DNA from 2 places in the Flexivirga sp. YIM B11880 genome. Region 2 is predicted to be linked to the other one. Evidence: riboswitches for the same ligand, from Rfam matches in the RefSeq annotation. Region 2 holds a riboswitch; the other holds the start of a gene.
What was found. A riboswitch is a leader RNA that binds a small molecule or an ion and turns the genes downstream of it on or off. The one in region 2 is predicted to bind S-adenosylmethionine.
Positions count from the first base shown of each region.

Region 1 (14,408 bases), on a different contig from region 2:
CTGCTCGGGCTATTGCGGTCCGACGGCATGCACACGGCGATCGCCGTTGTGGCCGAACCGAATCCCGGCTCCTGCGCGCTGCACGAATCGCTCGGCTTCGAAGTGATCGGCACGCTGCGCGAGGTCGGCTGGAAATTCAACAGGTGGGTCGATACCCGCTGGTACCAGTTGCTGCTCGGCTCATGACGGTCCCACCGGCCGGCAACCGTGACGCCGTCAGTGTTCAGGTCATGACCTACCGCTACCTGCGGTTCGGGCTGCTCGGCCTCTTGCTGGCGCTCACGGTGTCGGTCGGGATGGCAACGGTCCGGGACGGCTGGCAGCGGTCGATCAGCTCGTACTACTACACGCCGGCCGGGCCGGTCTTCATCGCGGTGCTGGCCAGTGTCGGAGTATGCCTGGTCGCCTTGCACGGCTTCACCGAGGCCGAGAACGTGTGCCTGGACCTTGCCGGCATCAGCGCGCCGATGGTCGCGTTCGTGCCGCACCCCGAGCCCGGGTATCCGCCGGACCTCCCGGCGATCACCAACAACGCGGTGACGTTTCTCGCTGTCCTCGCCGTCGGCTATGTGGCGGTGCTCTTCCTCGTATGGCGGCGGCTGCGCCGTGGTGGCCGGCTCACCGTCTGGAGCACGGTAGGGCTGGTGTCGGTGGCGCTTGCCTGGCTGGTCGGAGTCCTGTGGCTGTCGGTGAGCCGGGCGACGTTCGTGGAGCACGCGCACACGCTGGCCGCGGTGTTCACCTTCGTGCCGTTCGTCGGTGTCGTCGTGCTCAACACGGACTGGGGCGTCCGGGTGCTCGCCGGTGATGCGAAGCGAAGCAGGACGCGCTTCGACACCGCGTACTGGGTGCTGCTCGCCGTCATGGTGGGTCTCGCAGTGGTGTTCGGGGTCGTGCACGCGTGGAAGTTCTCGGTGCTCTTCGTCGAGACGGGGATGCTGGTGTGCTTCGCGGCGTTCTGGATCCTGCAGACGATCGACCTGTGGGACCCGGTTCGCGACGCGGCAACGAGTGTGTCGGCAGGTTCAGCGCCGCAGGTCGGGTCCTGACGGATGACCGCGAGCGTCCGGGCAAGGGCCAAGCCCCTGCCCGGACGATCGATCAGGCGGCGCCGTGGGCGCGGGCCGCAGACGCGTCCTCGAACGCCAGGCTGAGGATCTCTGCGACATCGCTGACGGGTCGTATGTCGAGAGCGTCCTTCACCTCGACCGGCACGTCATCCAGGTCGGGTTCGTTGCGCCGCGGAATGAACACCGTTGTCAGGCCGGCCCGTTGAGCGGCGAGCAGCTTCTGCTTGACACCACCGATCGGCAGCACGCGACCGTTCAGGGTGACCTCGCCCGTCATACCGACATCGCTGCGGACCGGGCGGCCGGTCGCCAGTGAGGCCAGCGCGGTCACCATGGTGACACCGGCGGACGGCCCGTCCTTCGGTGTCGCGCCCGCCGGCACGTGCAGGTGGATCGGCCCGGCGAGCGATGCCGCCTCCACGCCGTGCTCGGTGCCGTGTGCTCGCAGGTAGGACAGGGCGATCTGCGCGGATTCCTTCATCACGTCGCCCAGTTGACCGGTGAGCGTCAGCCGAGGGTCGGCCGCCGATTCGCCGTCCGTAGAAGCGGATTGCAGCCTCGGCACCATGGGCTTGGCCGCCTCGATGAAGAGAACGTCCCCGCCCATGCCGGTCACCGCCAGGCCGGTGGCAACACCGGGCACCGCCGTGCGCTCGGGTGACTCCGGCGTGAAGCGGGGCCGGCCAAGGTAGTCCTTGAGGTCGTCGACCGTCACCCGGACGGGTGCTTCCGCCTTGTCCATGGCGAGGTTGGTGGCGACCTTGCGCAGGACCTTGCCGATCAACCGCTCCATCTGCCGAACGCCGGCCTCGCGGGTGTAATCGCCTGCCATCTCACGCAGTGCGGCCTCGTCGACCGTGACGTCGTCGGTCGTCAGCGCCGCGCGTTCCAGCTGCCGGGGCAGCAGGTGCGTCGACGCGATGGCCACCTTGTCGTCGTCGGTGTAGCCGTCGAGGGCGACCAGCTCCATGCGGTCCAGCAGCGCGCTCGGGATGGTCTCGAGCGTGTTGGCGGTCGCGATGAAGACGACGTCGGACAGGTCCAGGTCGAGCTCGAGGTAGTGGTCGCGGAACGTGTGGTTCTGCGCCGGGTCGAGCACCTCGAGCAGCGCTGCCGCCGGGTCACCCCGGAAGTCGGAACCGACCTTGTCGATCTCGTCGAGCAGGACGACCGGGTTCATCGAGCCGGCCTCCTTGATCGCACGGACGATGCGACCGGGAAGCGCCCCGACATACGTGCGGCGGTGACCGCGGATCTCGGCCTCGTCGCGCACACCGCCGAGGGCCACGCGCACGAACGACCGGTCGAGCGCGCGTGCGACGCTCTCGCCCAGCGACGTCTTGCCGACACCGGGCGGGCCGACGAGCGCGAGCACCGCGCCCGAGCCACGACCGCCGACGACTTCCAGGCCACGCTCGGCGCGACGACCGCGGACGGCGAGGTATTCGACGATGCGGTCCTTGACGTCCTCCAGCCCGTGGTGGTCGGCGTCGAGCACCTCGCGGGCGGCGGTGATGTCCGTGCGGTCGGATGTCTTGTACTTCCAAGGCAACTCGAGCACGGTGTCGAGCCAGGTGCGGATCCAGCCGCCTTCCGGGCTCTGCTCGCTGGAGCGCTCCAGCTTGCCGACCTCCCGCAGGGCGGCCTCCCGGACGTCGTCCGGCAGGTCGGCCGCTTCGACACGTGTGCGGTAGTCGTCGGCGCCCTCCGGCTCGTTCTCGCCGAGCTCCTTGCGGATGGCCTCGAGTTGCTGACGCAGCAGGAACTCGCGCTGGTGCTTGTCCATGCCTTCGCGGACGTCGGTGGCGATCTTGTCGGATACCTCTTGCTCGGCGAGGTGGTCGCCGGTCCACGTGATCAGGACCTCGAGCCGCTTGTCGACGTCGGTCTCCTCGAGCAGCTGCACCCGCTGCTGCGGCGAGAGGTATGACGCCCACCCGGCCAGGTCGGCCAGCGCGTGCGGATCGGTGGTGGACTCGACGTGGTCGATGACCTGCCACGCGTTGCGGCGCTTCAGGGTCGCGACGACGAGTCGCTTGTAGTCCGTGGCGAGCTCGCGGGTGCGCTCGGTCGGCTCCGAGGGCGCCAGCACCTCGGCTTCGACCCAGAGCGCGGCCCCGGGGCCGGCGACACCGCGGCCGATGCGCGCACGGTCAGTGGCGCGCAGAACGGCAGCCGGCCCGCCGTTGGGCATCCGGCCGACCTGCTCGATGGTGGCGACGGCGCCGACTGTCGGGTAGTTGTCGTCGACACGCGGCGCGAGCAGCAGTTGCTCGCCACCGGCAGCCCGAGCCGCGTCGACGGCCGCGCGGGCCTCGTCGTCGAGCTCGATGGGCAGCGTCATGCCGGGCAGGGCCACCTGGTCGTGCAGAAAGAGCACGGGCAGCTCGAAGGATTGAGTCATTGCTCTCCTGAGTCTTGGGCGGCGCTGACGGGTCGGGCGGTCCCACCGCCATACCCCTTCATGCCGCAACGAAAGTTGAGTCTTATTGGCTCAAGGATGCGGAGGCGCGTTTTGTTCCCGGTGTGAGGGCACCTCGTCAGGCCGGGTCGAAGAACGGGCGGCAGGCGTCGAAGCCGTGAACCTCGATCTCCGGCGTGCTGCCGCGCGCTGCCCATTCGTCGCGGGTGAGCACGAGGTGCTGCAACTCGACGATGCCGTGCCCGGTGTCGTGCGACCTGACCTTCGTGTCCCGGTAACCGAGATGCCGGCTCACTCCCAGAGACGCGCGGTTGGTCCGGAGGGCGGAGGTGATAGCGCGTTCGGCATGCAGGTGCTCGAAGGCGAATCCCAGCACCGATGCACGGGCCTGGATGCCGAATCCGCTGCCACGGAACGGTTTCGCGATCCAGGATGCCGTGTCGACGGTGCGTTCGGCTGTGAACTCGGTCCCTTCGAGGGTCTGCACCCCGATGAGGTCGCTGTCGCGCCATACCGCGAAGTCCAGCGCCCACTCGTCGACCGACCAGCAGCCACGGTGCCGCCAGATGCTCTGCAGGAGCCGGCGTTGGCGGTCCACGGCCATCGGGATGCCGGGCACGGCTGGGTAGCGCGGATCGAGATCGAAGTCGTCCGGAAAAACACGGACCAGAGCGGGCAGGTCGACGTCTCGCACGGGGCGCAGTACAAGCTCCCGAGTGGTGATGGTGAGTGCGTCGAACGGCCAGGGCGGCGTCATGACGACACTCTGTCAGAGATGGTGATGTCGGTAGGGTCGTATAGGCTCTGCAGTGGGGTGGTGTGACGTCTCGAAGTCGGCGAAAACTGCTCAGTGGCAACGTAATTGACCGCATTTACACCTTGTATTCAGAGTCGAACGTAAGTATCATGACAACATGTCGAAGCAGCCGTTCTTGGTCGCCGGTGAGGTCATTGCCGACGCGTCCGTCGTCGCGCTGCTGGCCACCGCGCACGCCCTTGCGCGTGAGGCGGCCGCCAAGTCGAGGGCCGGCACGACGAACGTGTCTCGCGAGCAGCTGATCGACCAGGTCGTCGCCTGCCAGCAGGTGCAAAACTCCGTCTGGGCGGCGCAATCGGTCCGGCTCGCCCAGGTGGCTGCCATCGAGGAGGTCGTATCGCCGGGTGCGCCGCCTCGTGAAGTCCGCCACGCCATCGGCAGCTACGCCGACGAGTGGACGCCGCAGGAGCTCGCGACCCGACTCGGTTGGTCCGACCGTCAGGCGACCGACCGCCTGACTGAAGCAGTCGATGTGATCCGCTACGCGCCGTCGATGTTCGACCTCACGCAGTGCGGCTCACTGGACCCGCGCAAACTCACCGGCGTCACCGACACGCTGTGCGGTTCGGACAGGAAGGCCGCCCGCAAGATCGAGGCCGAGCTGCTCACGGCGATCGGTGACGCGTGCGTGAACGACAGCGATGAGCCAGTTCCATTGACGGCGACCAAACTGGTACGACGCGCGCGGCGGCTGCTCGCCGCCGCATCACCCGCCGATGCGGAGGAGGCGGCCGCCGCTTGCAGGGCACAGGCGAAGCAGGTGCGGGCCTTCCCGCACCACGAGCCCGGGTTGAGCGTGTTCCGTGCGGTCCTGCCCACCGAGGACGCGATGCGGGTCATGGCCGGCGTCAACGAGTTGGCGCGTCACCTGCACAAGGACACGACCACCGGCAAGTCTCTCGACGAATGCCGCGTCGACGCGTTCGTCGACCTGCTACTCGGCAATATCTCGGTCAGCACCACCTGCGTGGTCCAGCTCCCGTTGGTCTCGACTTTCGGTGAGCCCGGCTCTGGGGCAGCCGCCGGGACGCCTCGTCAAGGCAGCGACGTCGCGCCGTGGCGCTTCGGTCGGCTGGCCGACATCACCGAGCACAGCAGAGCGTTCCGCAGTCCGACGACTCGGCTGTCCTGCGACTCCGATCGACCCGCGGCGCCGTCGTTCGTTGAGCCCCAGCTGGAGCAATGGCTCGCGCTGGCTGTGTCCGAAGGCATGGACATGCTGACCACCCTCGACACCCCCACATCCCAAGTCATCGTGCGCACCCCGTGCGACGCGGCGACCCTGATCCGGAGCAAGCTGGGCACGCGATGTGCTCCGCGAATCGAGGTGGACCTCCACCCGCCGGCCTCGACAAGTTCGCAACGCTGGGACCCCGGACCGATCACCACGTCAACCAAGCGGCGACGCGGGCGGTCTCGACCGACTGGTTCCGAGACCGCGTCGCCGACCCAGGTTTACCGCATCGGCGACGTGGTCGTCGAAGGATTGGGCGTCATACCCGCTGCCGTGCTGACCGAGTTGTGCCAAACGCTCGGCGTCGGCCTGACTCGAGCCTTGGTGGACCCGGCGACCGGGACCACCGTCGAGACGGCCGATGTCACTTACCGGCCCGGCGCTCGCCTCCGGCGATTCGTCATGGCTCGCGACCAGCATTGTCGCTTCCCCGGTTGCACCCGGCCGGCGCGGCTCGACGACATCGATCACGTCGATCGCTGGCCGGACGGACCGACCGCCGCGTCGAACCTGCAATGTCTCTGCCGGCATCACCATCGGGCCAAACACGAAGGGGGCTGGACCGTTTCGATGACAGCCGACGGCGTGTGCACCTGGACCAGCCCCTCCGCCCGCACCTACCTGACCTGGCCCGGCGACTGACACCCGCCACGGGTCACGCGGCGCCGAGCACCTCGATCTCCATTCCGGCGATCGTGTCCTGGTCGGCGCACACGTCGATCCGCACGATGCGCCCGCCTTGCACCCGAGCCGCGATCACGGACAGGACGCGGCCACCGGGCGCGAACACCGCACCGACCACGCCGTCGATGATCGCCAGCGAAGCCTGGCGTGCCCGTCCTTGAAAGGCCGCCGCGATCGCCTCGGCGCCCCGCAGCCGGTGGTCGATCTCCGGAGCGCCGCCTCCGGCCAGCGCGGCCGCAGCGACCGCGACTCGGTCGGCCCGCAGCTCGATGTCGGGGTCGAGGACCTCCAGCAGCCCGGCGAGGTCACCCGCGCGCGACGCACGGAGAAACGCCGACACGGCGGTCCGTTGCTCCGCCCGGGCGCTCGGCAGGTCCGCGGTGCGCAGCCGGCGGCGTGCCCGCGATGCCAGCTGGCGCGTCGCCTCCGGCGACCGCTCGATGACCGCCGCGATCTGGTCGAACGGCACCTCGAAGAGATCGTGCAGCACGAAGCACAGGCGCTCGGCCGGACCGAGCCTGTCCAGCACGACCAGCAACGCGTCACCGACCGAATCGCGCTGCACGGCGTAGGCTTCCGGTTCGTCCGAACTCTCCGACTGCAGAGTGTCGTCTTCGGCGTCGAGCATTTCCTCCGCGCGGCTGCGGCGTGCCCGCAGCATGTCGAGGCAGACCCGGGACACGACAGTGGTCAGCCAGCCGCTCAGATTGTCGATCGACGTCCGGTCGGTCCGATGCAGCCGGAACCACGCTTCCTGGACCGCGTCGTCGGCGTCGCCATACGTCCCCAGAATGCGGTAGGCGACGGCCCGCAACCGCGTCCGCTGGGCATCGAAGTCGCGCGCCAGCAATTCGTCGTCGCTCACCTGTCACATTCTCCTGCCGTCATACGTCACCTGCGATGACACATCAATCAAGCACTGAAGGAGCCAACCGAACATGGAACCCCGTATGACGAACCCCGCCGGCCTGCTCGACCAGTCCGCCACCAAGGGAATCTTCGCTGTCGTCAACGCCGTCCACGGACAAGGCGTTCCCGAGGCGACGCTCGAACTCGTGCATCTGCGGGTCAGCCAGATCAACGGCTGCTCCTGGTGCCTGAACTACGGGCTGCAGAACGCCAAGAAGGCGGGCGAGAGCGACGAGCGCCTGATCACCCTCGCCGGATGGCGGGACGCGCCGTACTTCACCGACGACGAGCGGGCCGCGTTGCTGCTCGCCGAGCACATGACCCGCCTCGCGGACAGCCTGGACCCGGTGCCGGACGCCGTGTGGGACGAGGTCGCCGACCGGTATGACGAGAAGGCGCTCGCGGCCCTGGTCCTCTGGATCGCGACGACCAACCTCTTCAACCGGATCAACGTGACCACTCGGCAGGTGGCCGGCACGGGCGCCTTCTGATTCGTGACACTCATTCGCCGGTAGGGCACCCTGGTCCCCAGCGAGGTGACACGTATGACGGCCTGGGTCCTGCACGTCGACATGGACCAGTTCCTCGCTGCCGTCGAGATCCAGCGTCATCCGGAGTTGGCCGGCAAACCGGTGGTGGTCGGCGGTCGTGGTGATCCGACCGAGCGGGCCGTGGTGTCGACCGCGTCGTATGAAGCGCGCGCGTTCGGCATCCGGTCCGGCATGCCGCTCAAGATCGCCGTCAAACGATGCCCTGACGCCATCTTCCTGCCGGTGGACTTCCCTGTCTACGAGGCAGTTTCGGCAACCGTCATGCAGGCCCTACGCGACATCCCGGGGACCGTCGTCGAGGTGCTCGGCTGGGATGAGGCCTTCGTCGGCCTCGTCGCAGACGATCCGGTCGCGGCGGCACGGGCCGTCCAGGATTCCGTGCGCACTGCGACCGGCCTCGACTGCAGTGTCGGCATCGGTGACACCAAGATCCGCGCCAAGGCCGCGACCGATCTCGGCAAACCGCACGGCATCTTCCTGCTGACGCGCGACAACTGGCGACCGGTCATGGGCGACCGTCCGGTCAAGGCGCTGTGGGGCGTCGGCGGCCAGACGTCGAAACGGTTGGAAAAGCTCGGAATCCGGACGGTCAACGACCTGGCCGATGCGGACGACGAAGTGCTCGCCGCCGAGTTCGGACCCAACACCGGGCCGCACATCGGCAGGCTGGGGCGAGGAGCCGGCAGCGCCGTGGTCGACGACACGCCCTGGATGGCACGCGCCCACGGCCGCGAAACCACCTATCAACAGGACCTGCTGACACAGGACGAGATCCGCGTGGCGCTGTTCGAGCTCGCCACGCAGGTGGAGTCCGACATACGCGCGGAAGGACGCGCCTGTCAACGAGTACACCTGAAGATCCGGTTCGCACCGTTCTTCACGCTCACCCGGGTGCGGAAGCTGCCCGAGCCGACGTTCGCCGCGGACGTCATCGCCGACACGGCATTCGCTCTCTACGCAAGGCTTTCCGACGAACGGCCGGTCCGGTTGCTCGGCGTCCGTGCCGAGATGGTGCCACCGCCCGGAGGGTATGACGCGCCGCGCACCCACGGCCGTCGCGGTGGCCCATGACGAGGGTCTACCGTCGGTGAGATGACCCCGAACGAACGCGCCGCGACCTTCCACGCCCTGCACGACGATCTCCTCGTCCTGCCGAACTGCTGGGACGCGGCGTCGGCGCGGATCATTCAGGAGGCCGGTGCACCAGCCCTTGCGACATCGAGCGCGGCGGTCGCCTGGTCTCTCGGTACGCAGGACGGCAACGTCCTCGACCGCGACCTGATGCTCCAGCACCTGAGCCGGATCTGTTCCGTCGCAAGCGCTCCCGTGTCCTGCGACATCGAGGGCGGCTTCGGGGACAGTGCGGCGGATCTTGCCGAGACCACCCGGCTCGTCATCGGAGCCGGAGCGGTCGGGGTCAACCTCGAGGACGCGTTCGACCGCACGCTGCGCCCAATCGACGAAGCGGCCGACCGGGTGCGCGTGGTGCGCGAGGCGGCGGACGCGGCCGGCGTCGAGCTCTACCTCAACGCCCGGACGGACGGCTACCTGGTAGGCGCAGCGGACTTCGACGACACCGTTGCACGTGCATCCGCATACCTCGACGCGGGCGCAAGCGGCATCTTCGTGCCGGGTGTCACCGACCTGGACATCCTGTCCCGCCTGACCGCCTCCATCGACGCTCCGGTCAATGTCCTGACCGGACCTTCCGCGCCGAGCGTCCCCGAGTTGAAGGCCGCCGGGGTGCGCCGCGTGTCCGCCGGATCGTCACTGGCGGCAGCAGTGTTCGGACACCTCGAGCGGGCTGCGCACGAGCTGCTCGAGCACGGCACCTATCGCGAGCTCGCCGGCGGACGGAGCCATGACTCGCTGAACGCGCTCTTCGGCTGAGGGGTTACCGCCGGAGCGCCTTGCGCGCCAACGCGTTCCCGCCGAACTGCGCGAGTTGCACCAGCACGATGATCACCGCCACGGCGATCCAGGTCACCGCCCAGTCGAACCGGTGATAGCCGTAGGTGATCGCGAAGTCACCGAGGCCGCCGCCACCGACCGCACCGGCGATCGCGGTCATGTCGACCACAGCGACGAAGACGAACGTGTAGCCCAGGATCAGCGGGCCGAGCGCTTCCGGCACCAGCACGGTCTGCACGATCCGCCACGGGCCGGCACCCATCGCCTCCGCTGCCTCGACGACCCCGGGATCCACTGACACCAGCGACTGCTCGACGATGCGCGAGACCCCGAACGTCGCCGCGATGACCAGCGGGAAGAGCACCGCCGTGGTCCCGATGGTGGATCCCATCGTCCGCAAGGTCAGGGGAGCGATCGCGGTCACGAAGATGATGAACGGGATCGGCCGCACGATGTTGACCGCCACGTTGAGCACCGCATTGACCGGGCGATTCGTGAGCAAGCCGCCGGTGCGCGTCGTGAACAACGCGACGCCGAGGATCAGCCCGATCAGCCCGCCGAGCAGGATCGTGACGACCGCCATCAGCAGCGTCTGCCCGATCGCCGTCTCGAAGGTCGGCCACAGCGTCGACCAGTCGGTGGTCATCGCGGTTGTCCTTCCACCGCGCCCGCTGCGTGCAGGGCCGAGATCGTCGCCTGCACACCCGCTTCCGGGCCGCTCAGCGCGAGCGTGAACGAGGCGAGCGACTCGTGCTTGAGATCGGTGATCCCGCCATACAGGATCTCGAAGTCGACACCGTGCTCCCGCGCGGCCGAGCTGAGAACCCGGCCCAGCACCCGATCGCCGTCAGCGGACACCGTGACGAGGGTGTCAGAGTGCTCCGCGCGCAGCCGCTCCAGCTGTATGGCGTCAGGGCGGTTCCCCACCGCAGCCGCGACGAACCGCTGCGTCGTCTCCGCCGTCGGTGAGCCGAGAACCTCTCGCACCGTGCCGGTTTCGACAATCCGGCCCGAGTCCAGGACCGCCACGCGGTCGGCAATTGCGCGGACGACGTCCATCTCGTGGGTGATGACCACGATGGTGATCCCGAGTTCCTCGTTGACCCGTCGCAAGAGCGCGAGCACCTCCCGGGTCGTCTCCGGGTCGAGCGCGGAGGTGGACTCATCGGCGAGCAGCAGATCCGGTTGCGTCGCCAGCGCCCGGGCGATACCGACTCGTTGCTGCTGGCCGCCGGACAATTCCTCGGGGTGAGCCCACGCTTTGTCGAGCAGGCCGACGAAGGAAAGCAGTTCGGCGACTCGCCGCTCCTGCTCGGCACGGCCGAGTCCGGCGAGCTGCAGCGGGTAGGCGACGTTGCCGAAGACCGTCCGCGACCGCATCAGGTTGAACCGCTGGAAGACCATGCCGATGCGTTGCCGCACCGCCCGCAGCGCTTTCCCGCGCAGCCTGGTGATGTCGACCCCGTCGACGATCACGGTGCCGGAGGTGGCCCGTTCCAGCCCGTTGATCAGCCTCACGAGAATGCTCTTGCCCGCCCCGGAGTAGCCGATGACCGCGAAGATCTCCCCCCGCCGGATCTCCAGGTCGACGTCCGTCAGCGCGTGGTGCTGGTCGTCGCGGCGGCCGAAGGTCTTCGACACCGACTGCAGACGGACCAACGGCGCTGCCGAATCAGGCTCGGAGTCAACGGTTCTCGACACGACCTCGGTCATTGCGTGCTCACGGTCTTTTGCAGGCCGGACAGGATCTGCTGCAGCTGGGCCGCTGACTTCTTCACCGGGACGCTGGTCCCCTTCGACTCGGCGACGACCAGCTTCTGCACGCGCGGGTCCTGGTAGAGCTTGACGACCTCGGCGTACGTCGGGTTGTTCTTGTCCGCAGCTCGGGCCACGATGACGTTGATGTAGGGCTCGGCCGTCGCCGACCGCGGGTTGTCCGAGTAGAGCGCCTTGGTCGGGTCGAGATGACCGTCGAGCGCGAAGTTGTTGTTGACGACCGCGCCGGCGGTGGAGGACAGCGACGTCACCGTCTGCGCCGCGTCGACGGGCGTCACCGTGACCTTTGACCGGCTCCGGACGATGTCCGCCGGAGTGGCCAGGATGTTGCCCCCGTTCTTCAGCGTCACCAGGCCGGCCGCCTGCAGCACGAGCAGCGCACGCGCCTGGTTCGTCGGATCATTCGGTATGGCGATGGTGCCGCCCGCCGGGATCTGTTGCAGTTTCTTGTATTTCGACGAGTAGAGGCTGAGCGGCACGACATACGTCGACCCGATCGGCGTCAGGTTCTGGTGCGCCTGCTCGTTGTAGCTCGCGAGGAAGACCAGGTGCTGGAAGAGGTTGAGATCCAGCTGGCCCTGGGCGACAGCAGGATTCGCCTGTGTGTAGTCCTGGAAGTTGACGGTCTGCAGGTTGATGCCGTGCTGCCGGGCGAGCTTCTTGAAGACCGGCCAATAGCCCTGGTCGGCGTCGGTGACGCCGATCTTCACGATGGTCAGGTGCTGCCCAGGTGCAGCGTCGCCACTCGCAGTGGCCCGGCCGGTGGCGAAGCCGGCACCACCGCCCACGACGAAGGCGATGACGGCGGCGCCGATCACCACTCCGCGGCGGGAGGTGCGCCTCGGCGGCAGGGAAGGAATGGTCGTCGGGGCGTCGGAGGTGTCGTCGGACATGGTTTCCTCAGGGTCGCTGGCAATTGGAAGGCGCCCGGCCGTGCTCGAACCGTGCGACGCGTCGTGCCGCATCGCCCGGTGATGTGGGAACTGCCGTGCTTGCCGCGCCGACCGATCCGGCATACGCCGAACCAGCCTGTGCGGCCTAGTCATTCACCTGGGGCACCCCGCCACGTGCGTGAGGGTTGCCGTCCAGCAAGCCAGGGCTTGACGCTGGAACTCGTGACTGGTGCAACCATAAGTACGAGTTACCGGAATAGTCAAAATGAACAGCAATTCTTCACGTTCGTGAGGTGGATCACACGCCGCGCTCGCCGCCGAGCGGTCGCCCCGAAGCGTCCACTCTGGGAGCGCCTCGCCCACCCGGAGGCGTCCGCTCGTTAGGCTGCCCGGGTGTCCTCGGGAGTGACCGGTTACGTGGTGCTGCTCGGCGTCGGTGTCGCCGGAGCGGTGCTGTTCGTCGCTGCCATGATCGCCCGGCGGCTGCTGGCACCGCGAGCACCCGGCCTGGCCAAGCTGACGACCTACGAGTCCGGCGTGGACCCGGTTGCGGGCGGGTGGGCGCAGACACACTTCCGCTACATCACCTATGCCTTCCTGTATGTCGTCTTCGCCGTCGACGCCGTCTACCTCTTCCCCTGGGCGCTGGTGCTGCGTGACCATCACCTCGGCATCGCCAGCCTGGTGGAGATGGGCATCTTCATCGCGGTCGTGCTCGTCGGCCTGCTGCACGCCGCCCGCCGCCGCCTGCTGACCTGGGCGGACGAAGCGGACACGGGGACCTCGAGACGCTCCTTCGTCGCTCCTCGGCCACCGCGGAGCGTGTCCGGGAAGGAGTTGACCGGTGACCACTGACCTGCCCATGCCCCGCGTCGGCGCGGGGCAAGAAGTCGCCCCGAAGCCCATGCGGGTGGTGCTCAACTGGGGCCGCCGCTACTCCCTCTGGGTGTTCAACTTCGGATTGGCTTGCTGCGCCATCGAATTCATCGCAGCATCGATGGCACGGCACGACTTCATCCGGCTGGGCGTCATACCGTTCGCACCCGGCCCGCGGCAGGCCGACCTGATGGTCGTCTCGGGCACGGTCACCGACAAGATGGCCCCCGCGGTCCGCCGGCTCTACGACCAGATGCCCGAACCCAAATACGTCATCAGCTTCGGTGCGTGCAGCAACTCCGGCGGCCCCTACTGGGACTCCTACTGCGTCACGAAGGGCGTCGACCAGCTGATCCCGGTCGACGTCTACGTGCCGGGCTGCCCGCCGCGTCCCGAGGCGCTGCTGCAGGGCATCCGCGTCCTGCAGGAGCAGATCGCCGAGGAGAAGCTGCACACCAAGGGCCTGCGCGCCAAGCTCAGCGGCTACGCAGGCCGCAAGGTCACCGCCGGCGAAGTGAGCCGCCCGCTCGTGGCACCGCCGGGGGAGTCCGCGTGAGCGTCGAACCCTACGAAGTCCCTCGCGTCTCCTGCCCGCCCGGCGAATGGATCGTCACGCTCGAGCAGCAACGCGACGAAGGTTTCACCTTCTTCGACTTTCTCACCGCCGTCGATCAAACCGACGTCGACGAAGACCCCGGCTTGGACGTCGTCGTGCACCTGTATGACGTGACGCCCGGCGCACTGCGCGAAATCCTCGTGCAGACCCGCATCGCGGACGGCGCGAGCCTGCCGAGCTGCACGGTGCTGTGGCACGGCGCGGCGTGGCACGAACGGGAAACGTTCGAAATGTTCGGCATCCACTTCGACGACTTCACCGAGACGGGCAACGGCAAGCTGCGAAAGCTGTTGCTGCCGGACGGTTTCGACGGCAACCCGCTGCGCAAGTCGTTCGTTCTCGCGGCACGCGCGAGCAAGCCGTGGCCGGGCGCCAAGGAGCCCGGCGGTGGCGGCACCGACGGCAAACCGGCCCGCGCGCCCCGCCGCCGGTTGCAGCCGCCGGGCGTGCCCGACGAATCCTGGGGTCCCCGATGAATGACTTCGTCGAAGTCGTCGTACGGTCCGTCTGTGTGCTCGCCGCGTTCCTGGTGTTGCCGCTCCTCGTGGGGCAGACCGAGCACAAGGTGATGGCCCACATGCAGGGACGGCTCGGGCCGATGGAGGCCGGCGGTTTCCACGGCTGGGCCCAGCTCATCGCCGACGGCGTG
Region 1 covers NZ_JBMAMH010000001.1:109,312-123,719, reverse strand. The annotation lists gene ACN8HC_RS00575 (GNAT family N-acetyltransferase) at 1-186, shown strand, start outside; gene ACN8HC_RS00570 (hypothetical protein) at 183-1,049, shown strand; gene lon (endopeptidase La) at 1,102-3,474, opposite strand; gene ACN8HC_RS00560 (GNAT family N-acetyltransferase) at 3,611-4,249, opposite strand; gene ACN8HC_RS00555 (HNH endonuclease signature motif containing protein) at 4,407-6,185, shown strand; gene ACN8HC_RS00550 (sigma-70 family RNA polymerase sigma factor) at 6,199-7,092, opposite strand; gene ACN8HC_RS00545 (carboxymuconolactone decarboxylase family protein) at 7,178-7,627, shown strand; gene ACN8HC_RS00540 (DNA polymerase IV) at 7,682-8,758, shown strand; gene ACN8HC_RS00535 (isocitrate lyase/PEP mutase family protein) at 8,780-9,577, shown strand; gene ACN8HC_RS00530 (methionine ABC transporter permease) at 9,582-10,244, opposite strand; gene ACN8HC_RS00525 (methionine ABC transporter ATP-binding protein) at 10,241-11,311, opposite strand; gene ACN8HC_RS00520 (MetQ/NlpA family ABC transporter substrate-binding protein) at 11,308-12,267, opposite strand; SAM riboswitch class IV at 12,358-12,495, opposite strand; gene ACN8HC_RS00515 (NADH-quinone oxidoreductase subunit A) at 12,661-13,122, shown strand; gene ACN8HC_RS00510 (NADH-quinone oxidoreductase subunit B) at 13,130-13,699, shown strand; gene ACN8HC_RS00505 (NADH-quinone oxidoreductase subunit C) at 13,696-14,235, shown strand; gene ACN8HC_RS00500 (complex I subunit 1/NuoH family protein) at 14,232-14,408, shown strand, end outside.
Region 1: linked by a shared signal. The riboswitch ahead of ACN8HC_RS00520 (MetQ/NlpA family ABC transporter substrate-binding protein) and the one ahead of metX (homoserine O-acetyltransferase MetX) in region 2 are both predicted to bind S-adenosylmethionine.

Region 2 (14,408 bases):
CCGGTCCCGGCGTTCTTCAGTTGATAACTGCCGTCCTCGGCATTCCGCGTGACCACCCACTTCTGCGTCGCGTCGCTGCTCGGGTCGCTCATGGTGAGCAAGCCGAGGTCACCGGTGGTCGCGGTCAACGCCTTGCCACCGGTCGTGAACGCGTACTGCCCGTCCGGCAGCGGCGGTGCGACGACCTGTTGCGTCCCGACCGCGAGGTCGAAGACGTGGAAGGCCGAGTTGGACGGCAGGGTCACCGCGACGACCTTCTTGGCCGGGTCGATCGCGAGTGTCGAGGTGTAGACGCGGTATTCGGTGGTCGGGTATGCCGGGCCGGTCGGCGTGTTCTTGCCGAGGGTGCGGATCGCCACCTCGGCGCCATAGCTGTTCTGTGCCAGACAGCACCAGTTCGGCATACCCACCGTGCCGGAGGACGTCGTGCCGTCGGCGTAGTAGACGGTCGCGGCGCCACCGGCGGAGCCGCTGGTGCCGGTCCCCAGGAAGGCCAGTGCGTTGCCGATGCCGCTCACCGAGATCGTCTGACCGCCGCCGGTCACGTTGTCCTTGGTGCCCGGCGTGACGTCGGGCCAGGTGAAGTCGAAGCCGTTCGCCGAGACCTTGGCACCGGGCGTTGCCCCTTGAGCCGCGAGCTTCTCGGCGAGGAAACTCGATCCGCCGCCGTCGATGTTGCCCGGTGAGGGATCGCTCGACGCCGTGATGCCGATGTTGTTGTATGCCGCTGCGGCGCTCGCGTAGGCGACCGTCGTGGTGGCTCGGTCAGTCACGGTCAGCGGGGTGCTGTGCGCGTTGTAGGTCACGGCCGCGGTCAGGTCGACCGAGCCGGGCTTCGCATCTGCCGGTGGCGTCAGCGTGTACTTTGCGGTGAAGGTCGCGCCGTTCTGCAGACTGCCCACGGTCGTCGGGCCGTTCGCGCTCAACGTCCAGCCGGCCGGTGCGGTGACCTTCGTGGCCGTGACGTCCACCGGCTTGCCGGTCTCGTTGGTGAACTGTGCCGAGACCGGACGTCCTTCACCGGCAACGGAAATCGCGGCCGGAGTGAGATCCAGGCTGACGTCGTGGTCCTCGGGGTGGGACCCGCCGACCGCTCCCGCGCCGGTGATCCGGACCGTCGCCGGAGCATCGGTCGACAACGACGCGGTCTTGACATGCGTGATGCCCGTCGTGCTGTCGTAGAACCAGCCGGAGTCGGCCGCGTCGAGCGCCTTCACTGAATCCTGTTCGACAAGAGCGGCTTTCCCGACGGTGATGGTGTCGGGCGTCTCGTCCGTGTGGACGGTCAGCCGGTAGTGCCGTGTGGTGGGCTTGCCGTCATACGACCCGGACAGGGCGCCGATGCCCACCTCGACCGGGCCCCGGCCGGTGACCGGAGCGGTGACGTCGAACTTCTGGGTCGCGGACTGGCCCTGCAGGGCTGCCTGACTGCGACCGTCGTCCTCGTAGTTGGTGAACGACGTGTTGCCACTGGGATAGACGTCCAGGTCGAGCTGGCCGGCCTTCTTGCCGGCGGCCCAGTCGGTGGTGCCCTTCGGGAATTGCGGCACGATCGCGCCGGCTTTGACGAAGAGCGGCAGGGTGTCCAGTGGCGCCTGGTAACCGTTGATCGTCTGGCCGCCCTGATAGATCCGGCCGGTCCAGTAGTCGATCCACTCGCCCCTGGGCAGGTAGATCCCGTCCCGCACGTTGGTGTCGGAGTAGACCGGTGCGACCAGGAAGTCGTCGCCGGCGAGGAATTCGTACTTCGCCGTGTCACCCCAGGTGTTCGGGTCGTCCGGGTAGTCCAGGTAGAGCGGCCGGGTCGGGCCGATGCCGTTCTTCGTCGCGCCCATCGTGTAGGTGTAGAAGTACGGCAGCAGCTGCTCGTGCAGCATCAAGTACTTCCGGTTGATGGAGGTGTAGGGCTCGCCATACGTCCACGGCTGCTTGTCGTTGTTGGCCCAGCCGCTCATGGCGTAGGTCATCGGCAGCATCATCTTCCACTGCAGATCGCGCACATAGGTCTTGGCGCTGCCGCCGAAGATGCCATCGACGTCGCCCGTGGTGACCGGCTGACCGGACATCGTGGAGCCGGCGTACGTCGGGATCTGCCACTTGATGTAGTCCCACGACCCGGACTGGTCGCCGGACCACATGGCGCCGCAGCGCTGGGTGCCCGCCCAGCCCTCGATGGTGAGGACGGTGGCGCGGTCGGTCGAGTTGTCCTGGACGCCGTCGCGGGCCTTCTCGCAGGCGTCCAGACCGAAGCGGTAGCCGGGGCCGACCCAGGCGACATCGGTCTTGCGGACCCGCACACCGGCCGCGACCTCGGACTTCTGCTCGGTCAGGTCGCGCTGGGTCCACAGGCCGAGCTCCGCACCGTGCTGGTGCAGCATGTCACCGGTTTGCGCGAGATCCTCGTATTCGCAACCGTATCCGTCGTTCACGAGCATCCAGCCGAGTGGCAGATCGTGCTTCTTGTAACCGTCCGCGACCGCTGTCGAGTCCGGAAGGGTATGGCGCTCACCGCGATTCGCGTTGTGCAGATAGCAATCCGCGTCGCCCAGCTCCAGCGCATACATCGGCAGCGCCAGCGGGCGTCCGGTCAACTCGGTGTAGTCGTTGATGACCTGTTTGGCGTCGCCGACGAAGTAGTAGGCGTCGAAGCGCTGCTCGGAATGCGTGGTGGTGACGGCCGATCCGAAGTCGTAGGTGCCTGGAGCGAAGGTGTCGCGCAGCACGCCATACCCGTTGCTGGAGATGTAGAACGGCACGGAGTTGGGCTGCCCGCCCTCGTCCCAGCCGTCCTTCGAGATGGAGATCTGCTGGCCGCGGTGGCTGAAGCTGCCGTTCTGCATGCCGCCGCCGAAGTACTGCTCGGTCGGGCCCTGGGCGAGGTGCTGCGTGGTGCCGGCGGAGTTCCACGACAGGGGAGCGGTCTCCTGCCACAACAGCGTGCCGTCGGCGCGCGTCATGGTGAGCGTGGCCGGCGACTTGGTGACGGTGAGCTTCGCGGCCGAGGTGGAGATGACGTATGCCGACCCCGTCTCCGTGAGATTCGAGGTGGCACCGCGGTAGTCGGTCTTGACCACGATGTTGGCGTCGGGCGCGCTGGGATCGCTCGGCTTGGTGTTGGCCGGGTCGGTGAAGGTCCCTCGGGCGCGACCTCGACCCGCCACAGGTCGGCGTCCTCGACCGTCACCCGCAGCCGAGCATCGCCGGCGCCGAAGACGTAGCTGTTGCCGTCCCGGTGTGCCGAGGTGATGGTGCCCAGTTGACCGGTCGCGGCGGACGCGCTCGGCGTGAGGGCCGCGAAGCCGGCCAGGGCGAGGACAGCGGTGCCTACCACCGCAATCCATCGCCGCAAATGTTGCTTGAACATGATTGGTTTCCTCCGATTCGATCACAAACGCGCGACTTCCGTGACCTTAGAGGATCCTGCACGTCGGATGGGAGGTTCGCGGCCGTCGAGATGTGCAAACCCCGCACCGCCGAAGCGGTGCGGGGTTCCCTTGTCTCGCCAGGCGGTCAGCTCAGTGCTGGTCGCCCTGTTGGTCGTCGCCCTGACCGGACTGACCCTCCGGCTGCTCATGCCGCGGCGTCCACGGGTTGTCCTGCCGCGGCTGCTGATCGTCGCCGACCGCCGGCACGGCGGTGGTGGCCTGCTCATGGATGTCTTCGGCATCGCCGGCCGGCTGCCCGCCGGTCGAGAACGGCAATCCCGAGATCGCCTGCGTCGGCTCCTCGGAACGGTCACCACCGTAGGACGGCTGACCCTGTTGCCCGCCCGTCGACGGAGCGGGCGAGCCGCTCTGGTAGCCGGGCTGCTCGTAGGCCGGCGTCGACGCCTGGCCGTAGGACAGCCGATTGACGTCGTCGCTGGAGACGGTCTGGGTGGGGGCTTCGGAACTGTCGCTGCCCGAGCCCCAGCCGGACTGCTGCTCCGGACCAGCCGATTGCCCACCCTGGCCGGTGACGTCGTCGGAGGACACCGCCTGGGTCGGTGCGTCCGAGACATCGCGCGGCTGCTGGGGTTGCGGGGCCGGTTGACCGTAGGACGGCTGCTGGCCGTAGGGCGCCGAGCCCTGCTGTCGGTAACCGGACGGTCCCTGCTGTCCGTACTGCTGCTGGCCGTAACCCTGCGGCTGGCCGTAACCCTGCGGCTGGCCCTGACCATAGCCGGGCTGGGCGTATGGCGTGCCGCCCTGCTGTTGACCGTAGCCCTGCTGGCCGTAGCCTCCCTGCTGACCCGGTTGTCCGTAGCCGGACTGACTCTGCGGGGCATAGGGCGCCTGCTGACCGTAGCCGCCCTGACCGTAGCCCTGTTGCCCTTGCTGGCCGTAACCCTGTTGCCCGTAGCCGCCCTGACCGTAGGGCTGCTGCTGGCCGTAACCGGGGAACTGGCCCTGTTGCTGGCCGTAGCCCACCTGCCCCTGCTGCTGGCCGTAACCCGGCTGGGCGTAGCCGCCGTGGCCGTAACCGGCCGGGCCTTCGGCGCCACCTGCGCCGGCCGGCTGACCGCCCTTCTTGCCGAGCAGGAAGAGCAGCGCCGCACCCACCAGGCCGAGGACGAGCAGGATCACTCCGATCACGATGCCGGCGGTGTGGAAACCGCCGCCGATCTGGTCGGCACGCTTGCCGGCAAACAGGGTGCCGGAGTTGCCGGTGCAGGTGACCGTGCCCTTGGACACCGTGCTGCGCGCGACCTCGTAGTACTTCGTGCCGTCGGCGCTCACCGAGAAGTCCTTGGTGGGCCGACCCAGCGTCGTGCCGTCGACCTTGCAGAACGTCGCGGTCCGGTCGGCAGCCGTCTTGCTGTAGACCGAGAAGCCGCCGTTCATCGACAGCGTGCTGCCGTTGGGGAACTGGGTCAGCTTCACGCTGGAGCCGCTGAGCAAACCGATGATCAGCAGCACCAGTCCGATCACCGCGACGACCGCGGGCACGGCAAGTAACTTCTTATTGCCCAAGGAGTTCATATGGCGAAACCTAACGCATTCGGTGTCGGTGTCGTGGGCTCCCGCGCGCCGCGTCAGCCGGCCAGTTGCGCCCGGGTCTGCCGCTTGATCCTCGAGAGCATCGCAACCATGCCGCGCATCCGCAACGGGGAAACGGCCTCGGCGAGCCCGAACCGGAACGGCACGTCGTCCGGCACGTCGAGCACGGTCGCGGCCGGCTGCCCGTCCAGCCCGGTGTGCAGAATGCCGGCGAACCCGCGGGTCGTCGGCGCCTCCCTCGGTGCGTTGAAGAAGAGGTGGACGGTGCCGTCGGTGACCTCGACCGCCAGGAACAGCGGCGTCTGGCACTCGTGCACCTGCTCCAGCTGGTCGGGATGCTCGGCATACCGCGCGGGCAGCTCGGGCAAGTCCTCGCTCAGCTCCAGCAGCAGCTGCAGCCGGTCCTTGGGCCCGACCGCCGCGAAGTCGTCGATCAGCTCGGCGAGCGCGCCGGGAACGTCACTCGCGTCCGTCATACCTTCTGCTCACCTTTCATCTGTCGCGCCTCTTCCCTCGCCTCCGGGCCTCACTGCGTTCGTGTCCTCACCTCGGTCGGCGCTCCCTGTTCAACCGGCACCCGCACCGAGTTCCCCCACTCCGTCCACGAGCCGTCGTAGTTGCGGACGTTGCCGAAGCCCAGCAGCTGCGTCAGCACGAACCAGGTGTGCGACGAGCGCTCGCCGATCCGGCAGTAGACGACGACGTCCTCACCGGGCTGCAGCTGCTGTTCCTTCTGATAGAGGTCCTCGAGGTCGGCGCGGCTCTTGAACCGGCCGTCCTCGCGGGCCGCCTTGCCCCACGGGACCGACCGGGCGCCGGGGATGTGACCGCCGCGCATCGCGCCCTCCTGCGGGTAGTCGGGCATGGCGAGCAGCTCACCGGTGAACTCACCAGGGGAGCGGACGTCCACCAGCGCATTGCCCAGATGGGCGAGGACGTCGTCCTTGAAAGCACGGATCGGCGCGTCGTTGCGCTCGATGACCGGGTAGTCGGCCGGTTCGGCGGTCGGCACCTCCCGGGTCAGCGGGCGGTCCTCGGCCATCCAGGCGGAGCGGCCGCCGTCGAGCAGGCGAACGTCCTCGTGCCCGAAGAGGGTCATCACCCACAGAGCGTATGCCGCCCACCAGTTGGACTTGTCGCCGTAGATGACGACGGTGGTGTCGCGGCTGATCCCGCGCTCGGACATCGCCTTGGCGAAGCCCGCACCGTCGACGAAGTCGCGGGTGACCGGGTCGTTGAGGTCGGTGTGCCAGTCCAGTTTGAAGCTGCCGGGGATGTGGCCGGTGTCGTAGAGCAGGACGTCCTCGTCGGACTCCAGGACGACAAGGCCAGGGTGGTCGCCGGCGAGTTGCTCGGCCAGCCAGCCGGTGGTGACCAGGCGCTCCGGATGTGCGTAGTCAGCGAGCTCGGGGCTCGGATCGGTGGGGTAAGCCATAACGCCACGTTACGCGCCCCCGTCGTGCGGGTTCACCCGGCGGTATGCCGCGGGTCGTGCACGGCGTCGAGTGCGGCGGTGGCGGCTGGCAGGATGGAGGAATGTTCGGCGCCAAGAAGAGCAAGAAGAACGGCAACCAGCCCGTCCCGCTCGACAAGGGTCCGCTCGGCGGCACCGCCCTGAGCCTCGCGCAGCGGCTGATCTCGGTCGGGATCGACGGCAAGGCCGGGTTCGACGATGCGCAGCAGGTGGCGGAGGAGGCGCTCGCGAAGTTCCCGGCCGACCGGGAACGCGCGATCGACCACGTCGTGTCGCAGCACCGCCGTCTCGCGGCGAGCGCCGGCTTCGTGACCAGCCTGGGCGGGTTCGTCACCATGGCCGTCGCACTGCCGGTCAACCTGGCCGGTTTCTACGTGATCAACACCCGGATGGTCGCGGCCATTGCGCAGCTGCGCGGCTACGACCTCGCCGACCAGGGGACGCGCACCGCCATACTTTTGACGCTCGTGGGTGGCGACGCCGACGACGTGCTCAAGAAGGCAGGGATCGTGAGCACCGGCCGTCTGGCGAACCTCGCGAGCAGCCAGCTCCCACCGCCGGCCGTCATGGTGGTCAACAAGGCCGTCGGTTTCCGGCTGATCACCCAGGTCGGCGACAAGCTGTTCACCAAGCTCGGCAAGGGCATCCCGCTGGCCGGCGGGGTGTTGGGTGCGGGGCTGGACGCGTTCCTGCTCTCCCGCATCGCGAAGGGTGCCAAGGCGGAGTTCCCGCCCCGCGACCGGCTGCTGCGCGCGGGGAAGCACTGACCATGGCGCGTCTGCCCAGCCTGCGCTGGGCTGCCATGCGCCGCATCTCGGACGCGCTGCAGGACGCCACGGAGCCGGGCGGCCCGGCGGTCGCAGTGCGGGTGGCGTGCCTGCCGCGGATGACGAGGGCGGTCGCTCGCGGGGAATACACCGCGATCAGCCCCGGGCATCTCGCGCTGCTGGCGGCGGCCGCCGCGTATGTCGTCTCTCCGGTCGACCTGCTGCCGGAAGCCCTGGTCGGGGTCGTGGGTCTTGCCGACGACGCCGTCGTGCTGGCCTGGCTGGCCCGGACGCTGGCCCATGACACCGACCGCTTCCTGGAGTGGGAACGGCGACGGGGCGACACGATCCAGGGCGAGCGGCTGTCCTGACGCACCTCGTCCACATCCCGGTTCCGGCGGAAGACGCCGTGCACAACCCCGCCTCGAGAGGCTGGGGCGGTGGGCCGACGCGCCCGCAGGCTGCGAGGCATGGCATCCCTGTGCAGCATCGGCGAGATCATCGCCTACCTCCCCTACCAGCTCGGTTTCGTGCCCACCCATTCGCTGGCGGTGATGGGGATGCGCGACCACAAGATCGTGGTCACCGCCCGTGTCGACCGCCCCGACAGCGGCGCCGCGGTCGGGACGGCCCGGCACATCGCGGCCGCCTTCACCCAGGTGCAGCCGGACGACGTCCTGGTGCTCTGCTACGACGGCTTCGGCGCGGCCGACCGGCTCTTCGTCATGGAGTTGCGGTCGCTGCTCGGTGAGCTGGCTGCCCAGCTGTCCCACGTCGCGCACGTCCGGGGCGTCGCCGAGTGGCGCGCCGAACAATGCGGCTGCGGCGACTGTCCACGGGAATGGCAGCCGGTGCCGCCGGCCGCCGGTGTCGAGCCCGTGGCCGAACGCGTCGTGCAAGGTGTCGTTCCCGCACGGAGCAGAGCCGAGCTGGCGCACCGGCTGGAGATCCGGCACCCGCTGGTGGCGCGCGCGGTCGACGCCCGGCTCGCCAGTCCTGAGCCGCTGGAGATCCGCACCGCCGAGGTGTTGCCACCGGTGCTGGTGGACGGAGGCACACCGGTCCACCGGCTGCCGGTCGACGTGCTCGCGGCTGCGTCGGTGGCGGTGCAGGACGTCCGGATCCGGGACGAGGTGCTGTCCTGGCTGATGCCGGACTTCCTGCCGGGCGACATGGTGCAGGCCGGCGACCCGATCGACCCGCACCACCTGGGCCTGCCGCCGATATGGCTGCGGGACGTCGACTCGTTCGACGACCCGGTGGCGACCGTCGCGCATCGTCTGGAGGAGTGGGTGGCCTGCATCCCGCACGCGCTCAGCGTGCCGGTGCTGCTGCTGGCCGCTGGGCTGCAGTGGACCACCGGCAACGGCGTCGTGGCCTGGCTGGCGGTCGAGCGCGCCCTGGAGATCGATCCGACCTGCCGGCTGGCGCGGCTGCTCGAGCGAGCGCTGGACGCGGGACTGCGGCCGACCCGTCCCGAGCAGCGTCCGGCGTGAGCTGCGAGCTGCTGCGCGCGCGGCCCGCCCCGTGAGACGCCGGGGTTGCTGCTTCGACGCCGTCACCCGATTTTGCTACCGTCATACCCGTCATGAGTCCCAGCGTCCGCTGACCTGACCTGCCGAAGCGCGAGCACGGCATTCGTCCACAGCGGACACAGCCCCGGCTGGCTGGGCGGCAACCCTCCACCGCGGTGGGGTGCCCCGGGTGAGGACAAGGCCGACCGCATCGTGCGGCTCGGCAAGCGCGGGGCCACGCGGCCCCTTGGGGCTCGAGGAGTGGCAGGTGACCGTCATACATCCGGCGACGCAGTGGTGCGCCCCGCCGCGCGACGCGAACCCCGACGCGCGAGCGATCCGGCTGACCGACGTCGTCCTGGAGAGCGGCGAGGTGCTGCCGGAGGTCGTCGTCACCTTCCAGACCTGGGGGCGGCTGGCACCCGACGCCGGCAACGCGGTGCTCGTCGAGCATGCGCTCACCGGCGACTCGCACGTGGTGGGCGACGCCGGACCCGGACAACCGACCCCCGGTTGGTGGCCCGGTCTCATCGGACCGGGCCGGCCCCTGGACACCGACGAGCTGTATGTCGTGGCGATCAACGTGCTCGGCGGCTGCCGCGGCACGACCGGGCCCGGCTCGATCGCCCCGGACGGGAGGCCATGGGGTTCCCGCTTTCCCCGGACCACGATCCGAGACCAGGTCGCGGTCGAAGCGGCCGTGGCCGACGTGCTCGGGATCGACGCGTGGTTCCTGGTGCTCGGCGGCTCGATGGGCGGCATGCGGGCGATCGAGTGGGTCGGCGGGCATCCGCAGCGCACCGGTGCTGCGCTGGTCCTGGCCAGCGCGGCGCACGCGACCGCCGATCAGATCGCCTGGGGGCAGGCACAGAACCTCGCGATCACGTCGGACCCGGACTATCTGGCCGGCGACTACTACGGGACCGGCCGCAGCCCGGACGCCGGGCTCGGCATCGCCCGCCGGATCGCGCACACGACCTACCGGTCCGCCGACGAGCTCAACGGCCGGTTCGGCACTCGGGCCCAACCGGGAGAGGACCCGTTCCGCGACGGCCGGTTCGCGGTGGAGAGCTACCTCGACCACCAGGCCGGCAAGCTGGTCGGCCGCTTCGACGCCGGCGCCTACGTGCAACTCACCGCGGCGATGGCCACGCACGACGTCGCGCGCGGCCGCGGCAGTCTGGCGGAGGTACTGGGCTCCTACCGTGGTCTGCTGCGGGTCGCCGCGGTCGACTCCGACCGGTTGTTCCCGGTCGCGCTGTCCGAGGAGATGGTCGAGGCCCATGGTCGCGGAAGGGTGCGGCTGATGCGCTCCGGCCACGGGCACGACGGCTTCCTGATCGAGACCGGGCAGGTGGCCGCCATCGTGACCGAGACGGTTACCGACGCCCGCCGGCACCAGGAAACGGTGCCCGTCGCCGGCTGACGTGACGTGCGTCACCTCACCTGGCGCCCGCGGCCGGCACCGGTCCGGTACCGTCGGCCGTATGCCTCCCCGGACGGGGTGTGCTGGAAGAGGTGATCGCACAGTGGCTGTCGTCGTCGGATATGTGCCGACCAAGGAGGGCGCCGCGGCGCTGCGGCGCGCGGCGGCCGAAGCTGCGGTGCGCGGCACCCCGCTGGTGGTGCTGGACTCCGCGCGGTCCGAGGACGAGGAGCAGGCGGCTGATGCCCGCGCCCAGCTGGAACAACTGGCCGATCAGGACGTCAGCTACGAGGTGCGCACGGTTTCGGCTGGCCAGGACGCGACCGATGAGCTGCTCCGCATTGCGGAGGACGAGTCGGCGGATCTGCTGGTGATCGGGCTGCGCCGCCGGTCGCCGGTCGGCAAGCTCATCCTCGGCGCCAACGCGCAGCGCATCCTGCTGGACGCAGCGTGTCCGGTGCTCGCCGTCAAGCCTTCCCAATAACTGCAACGCGACGGATCCGCTTGTCAGCCAAGCGTTTTGCGGAACCGCACCGCTTGGCTGCCGCCCGCGGTGACGGGCCGATGGAATGTTCTGCGCCGCGACTCGTTTTATAATGGTGATGAAGTGCTCGCAACCGGGTCGGACCAGCCCGGTTCAGCGGTCGCCTCGCAACCCCAACCTCGGTCAGCCGTCGTCCCCGGACGGCAACGTAGTGGTGTCCGTAGACCTGCGGGCCGACAGTTTTGGAAGGTAGTTGGTGGACCCCGTGTCGAAAACCCCCGCAGCCCCGGCCTTGCCGGCGGAGTTCGCGCATCCCGCGCTGCAGCAGCTGATGGCCGCCGGCCTGGCGAACGGCTCGATCGACAGCACGCAGCTCAAGGGCGCGCTGGAGGCCAGTGAGATCGCGCCCCAGCGGATGAAGACCGTGCTGCGTGCACTGGACGAGCAGGGCATCGCAGTCACCCTCGACACCGAGCACGCGGCCCGTGCGGTTGCGACGACCACCACCCGGCGGGGCACCAGCCAGAAGGCCGCGAAGTCCACCGCGAAGAAGGCGACCGCCGGTGACGGCAAGGACGACGACGAGAAGCCCGCGGCCAAGAAGCCCGCGGCGAAGAAGGCCGCGCCGGCCAAGACCGCCGACACCGAGCTCAGCGACGACGAGGTGGCCGAGTCGGCAGCCTCGAAGCCGGCGGCCAAGAAGGCTGCGGCGAAGAAGGCTCCTGCCAAGAAGGCCGCGGCCGGCCGGAAGAAGGCCGACGAGGACGAGATCGAGCTCACCGACGAGGAGACGCCCGAGTCCGACGCCTTCGTCATCCGGCAGGACGACGAGGACGACGCGCCGGCCCAGCAGGTCGTGACCGCCGGTGCGACAGCCGACCCGGTCAAGGACTACCTGAAGCAGATCGGCAAGGTCGCTCTGCTCAACGCCGAGCAGGAGGTCGAGCTCGCCAAGCGCATCGAGGCCGGCCTGTTCGCCGAGGAGAAGCTCAACTCCGGCGAGAAGATCGACATGAAGCTCAAGCGCGAGCTGTGGTGGATCGCGCAGGACGGCAAGAAAGCCAAGAACCACCTGCTCGAGGCCAACCTGCGACTGGTGGTCTCGCTCGCCAAGCGCTACACCGGCCGCGGCATGCTCTTCCTCGACCTGATCCAGGAGGGCAACCTCGGTCTGATCCGTGCGGTCGAGAAGTTCGACTACACCAAGGGCTACAAGTTCTCGACCTACGCCACCTGGTGGATCCGGCAGGCGATCACCCGGGCGATGGCCGATCAGGCACGCACCATCCGCATCCCGGTGCACATGGTCGAGGTCATCAACAAGCTGGCGCGGGTCCAGCGGCAGATGCTGCAGGACCTCGGCCGCGAACCCACTCCGGAAGAGCTCGCCAAGGAGCTCGACATGACGCCGGAGAAGGTCGTCGAGGTGCAGAAGTACGGCCGCGAGCCGATCTCGCTGCACACCCCGCTCGGCGAGGACGGCGACAGCGAGTTCGGTGACCTCATCGAGGACTCCGAGGCCGTGGTGCCGGCCGACGCCGTCAGCTTCACGTTGCTGCAGGAGCAACTGCACTCGGTGCTCGACACCCTGTCCGAGCGCGAGGCCGGTGTCGTGTCGATGCGCTTCGGTCTCACCGACGGCCAGCCCAAGACGCTGGACGAGATCGGCAAGGTCTACGGCGTCACCCGCGAGCGGATTCGGCAGATCGAGTCCAAGACGATGAGCAAGCTGCGGCACCCGTCGCGCTCCCAGGTCCTGCGCGACTACCTGGACTGAGCCTTCATCGCGTTGAGCGGTCAGCTTGCGCATAACTCGCGACCGTCGCGACTTGTGCACGGGCAGGACGTGAAACCTGCGCATAACTCGCGACCGTCGCGACTTGCGCACGGGCAGGACGTGAAATCTGCGCATAACTCGCGACCGTCGCGACTTGCGCACGGGCAGGACGTGAAACCTGCGCATAACTCGCGACCGTCGCGACTTGTGCACGGGCAGGACGTGAAACCTGCGCATAACTCGCGACCGTCGCGACTTGCGCACGGGCAGGACGTGAAATCTGCGCATAACTCGCGACCGTCGCGACTTGCGCACGGGCAGGACGTGAAATCTGCGCATAACTCGCGACCGTCGTGACTTGCGCACGGGGCCGTCGTCCTTTACCGCACCAACTACTGGACGCACGCGCGATTTCAGTCATCCACGCCTGACGTCCAGTAGAAAGTGCGCTCCGCCGCACCAACTACTGGACCTCACGAGTCCGGCGTCATTCCTCCGGGTCGCAAGGCTGCCGGAGGATGACCCGGGACGGCCATTCGACGACCCGCCGGAACCCTCGGCCGAACGCCGCGCGGCCGGTGCCGGGCAGCACGGTCGACCCGAAACGCTGCACCCACGACTGCTGCCGTCGGATGCCGCGCAGGATCTCGTGCGCCTCCGGGTCGATGGTGCTGGGGCCGGTGCCGGGCGCGGCATACCGCTCGGTCTCCAGGGACCGCATCGCCGTGTGCAGTGCCGCGACCCCCTCCTTGGGGAGGGCGGCGCGCGACCGGTAGTAGCGCTCGGTCGCCCGTGGCGAGCCCTCCGCCTCCGGCGGCGGGATACCGAGGTCGTGCAGCCGGGTCTGCAGGACCTGCCACTGCGCTTCGACCGGGCGGTGCTCCCGTAGCCGCGCGCTGATCGACTCCCGCTGCCGATGCGCGATGAGCGGCAGCACCAGCGCCCCGAGCAAGCCGAGCACGAGCACACCGAGCACGATCAGCAGGTCGCGCAGCAGGTGCGGGTGGCCGGTGCCGGTGGTCGCCGGCGGCGCGGCCGACCTACTGGGCGCGGCACTCGATGACCGGGACGGCGCCGCCGACGACGAACTGCTGCTCGAGCTCTGTCCCGGGACGCGACCACCGCCCGGTGCCGTGGTGCTGTCGGTGTATGACGGCGCAGCGCCCGACCGGTCCGCCGGTGTCGGCTCGAAACGCGTCCATCCCATGCCCCGCAGGTAGAGTTCCGGCCACGCATGCGCGTTGGACTGCGTCACGGTGTAGGTGCCGTTGGCGGCCGGCACACCGGGCAGGAACCCCAGCGCCATCCGCGCAGGTATGCCGTCGGCCCGGGCCAGCATGATCATCGCCGTGGCGAACTGCGTGCAGTAGCCCAGCCTCGTGACGAGGAAGTTGGACAACGGGTCCAGCTTCTTGCCGTCGACGACGCGGCGCGGCGCCAGGGTCAGCGAATAGGTGAAGGCGTCCGAGCGCAGATAGTCCTGGATGCGCACGGCCTGGTCGAAGGGATCGCTGCCGCCCAGTTTCGCGGCGAGAGCCCGCACCCGGGAGGCCGACGCGGAGTCGACCTGCAGCTCGTCCCCGAAGTCCTTGGGGTCGGCGAGCCGTCCCGGCTGATAGGCGTCTCGCTGGGGGATGTAGTAGCTGACCGAGTAGGCCTTCACCGACCGGGAGACGTATGGCTGGTCGGTGGCGCGCGAGTAGCCCCAGTCCGCCTGGCCGAAGTCGCCTTGGGAGATCGGGAACGGCACCGGCACGTCCGGCGCCTCCATGGTGTTGGCGGAGACCTGCATGTCCTCGACGGCGTCGCCGGCCGTCTTCACCGCACCGACCGGCAGGGGTATCGGCGCGCCGTTCTGCGCCCGGGTCAGGTTGTCGGCGCTGGGGAAGCCGGACCATTCGCCGTCGGAGTAGCGACCCCCGGCGGTCACCCGCAGCGGTGGCGGGGCCAGGTCCGACGTCGTGAAGCTCAGCACCGGCGTGCCGTC
Region 2 covers NZ_JBMAMH010000002.1:195,248-209,655, forward strand. The annotation lists gene ACN8HC_RS05395 (TIM-barrel domain-containing protein) at 1-3,161, opposite strand, end outside; gene ACN8HC_RS05400 (hypothetical protein) at 3,516-4,961, opposite strand; gene ACN8HC_RS05405 (SufE family protein) at 5,015-5,455, opposite strand; gene ACN8HC_RS05410 (sulfurtransferase) at 5,506-6,414, opposite strand; gene ACN8HC_RS05415 (EcsC family protein) at 6,459-7,220, shown strand; gene ACN8HC_RS05420 (YkvA family protein) at 7,223-7,591, shown strand; gene ACN8HC_RS05425 (DUF4192 domain-containing protein) at 7,691-8,716, shown strand; SAM riboswitch class IV at 8,853-8,970, shown strand; gene metX (homoserine O-acetyltransferase MetX) at 9,003-10,160, shown strand; gene ACN8HC_RS05435 (universal stress protein) at 10,264-10,644, shown strand; gene ACN8HC_RS05440 (RNA polymerase sigma factor) at 10,976-12,421, shown strand; gene ACN8HC_RS05445 (transglutaminase TgpA family protein) at 12,909-14,408, opposite strand, start outside.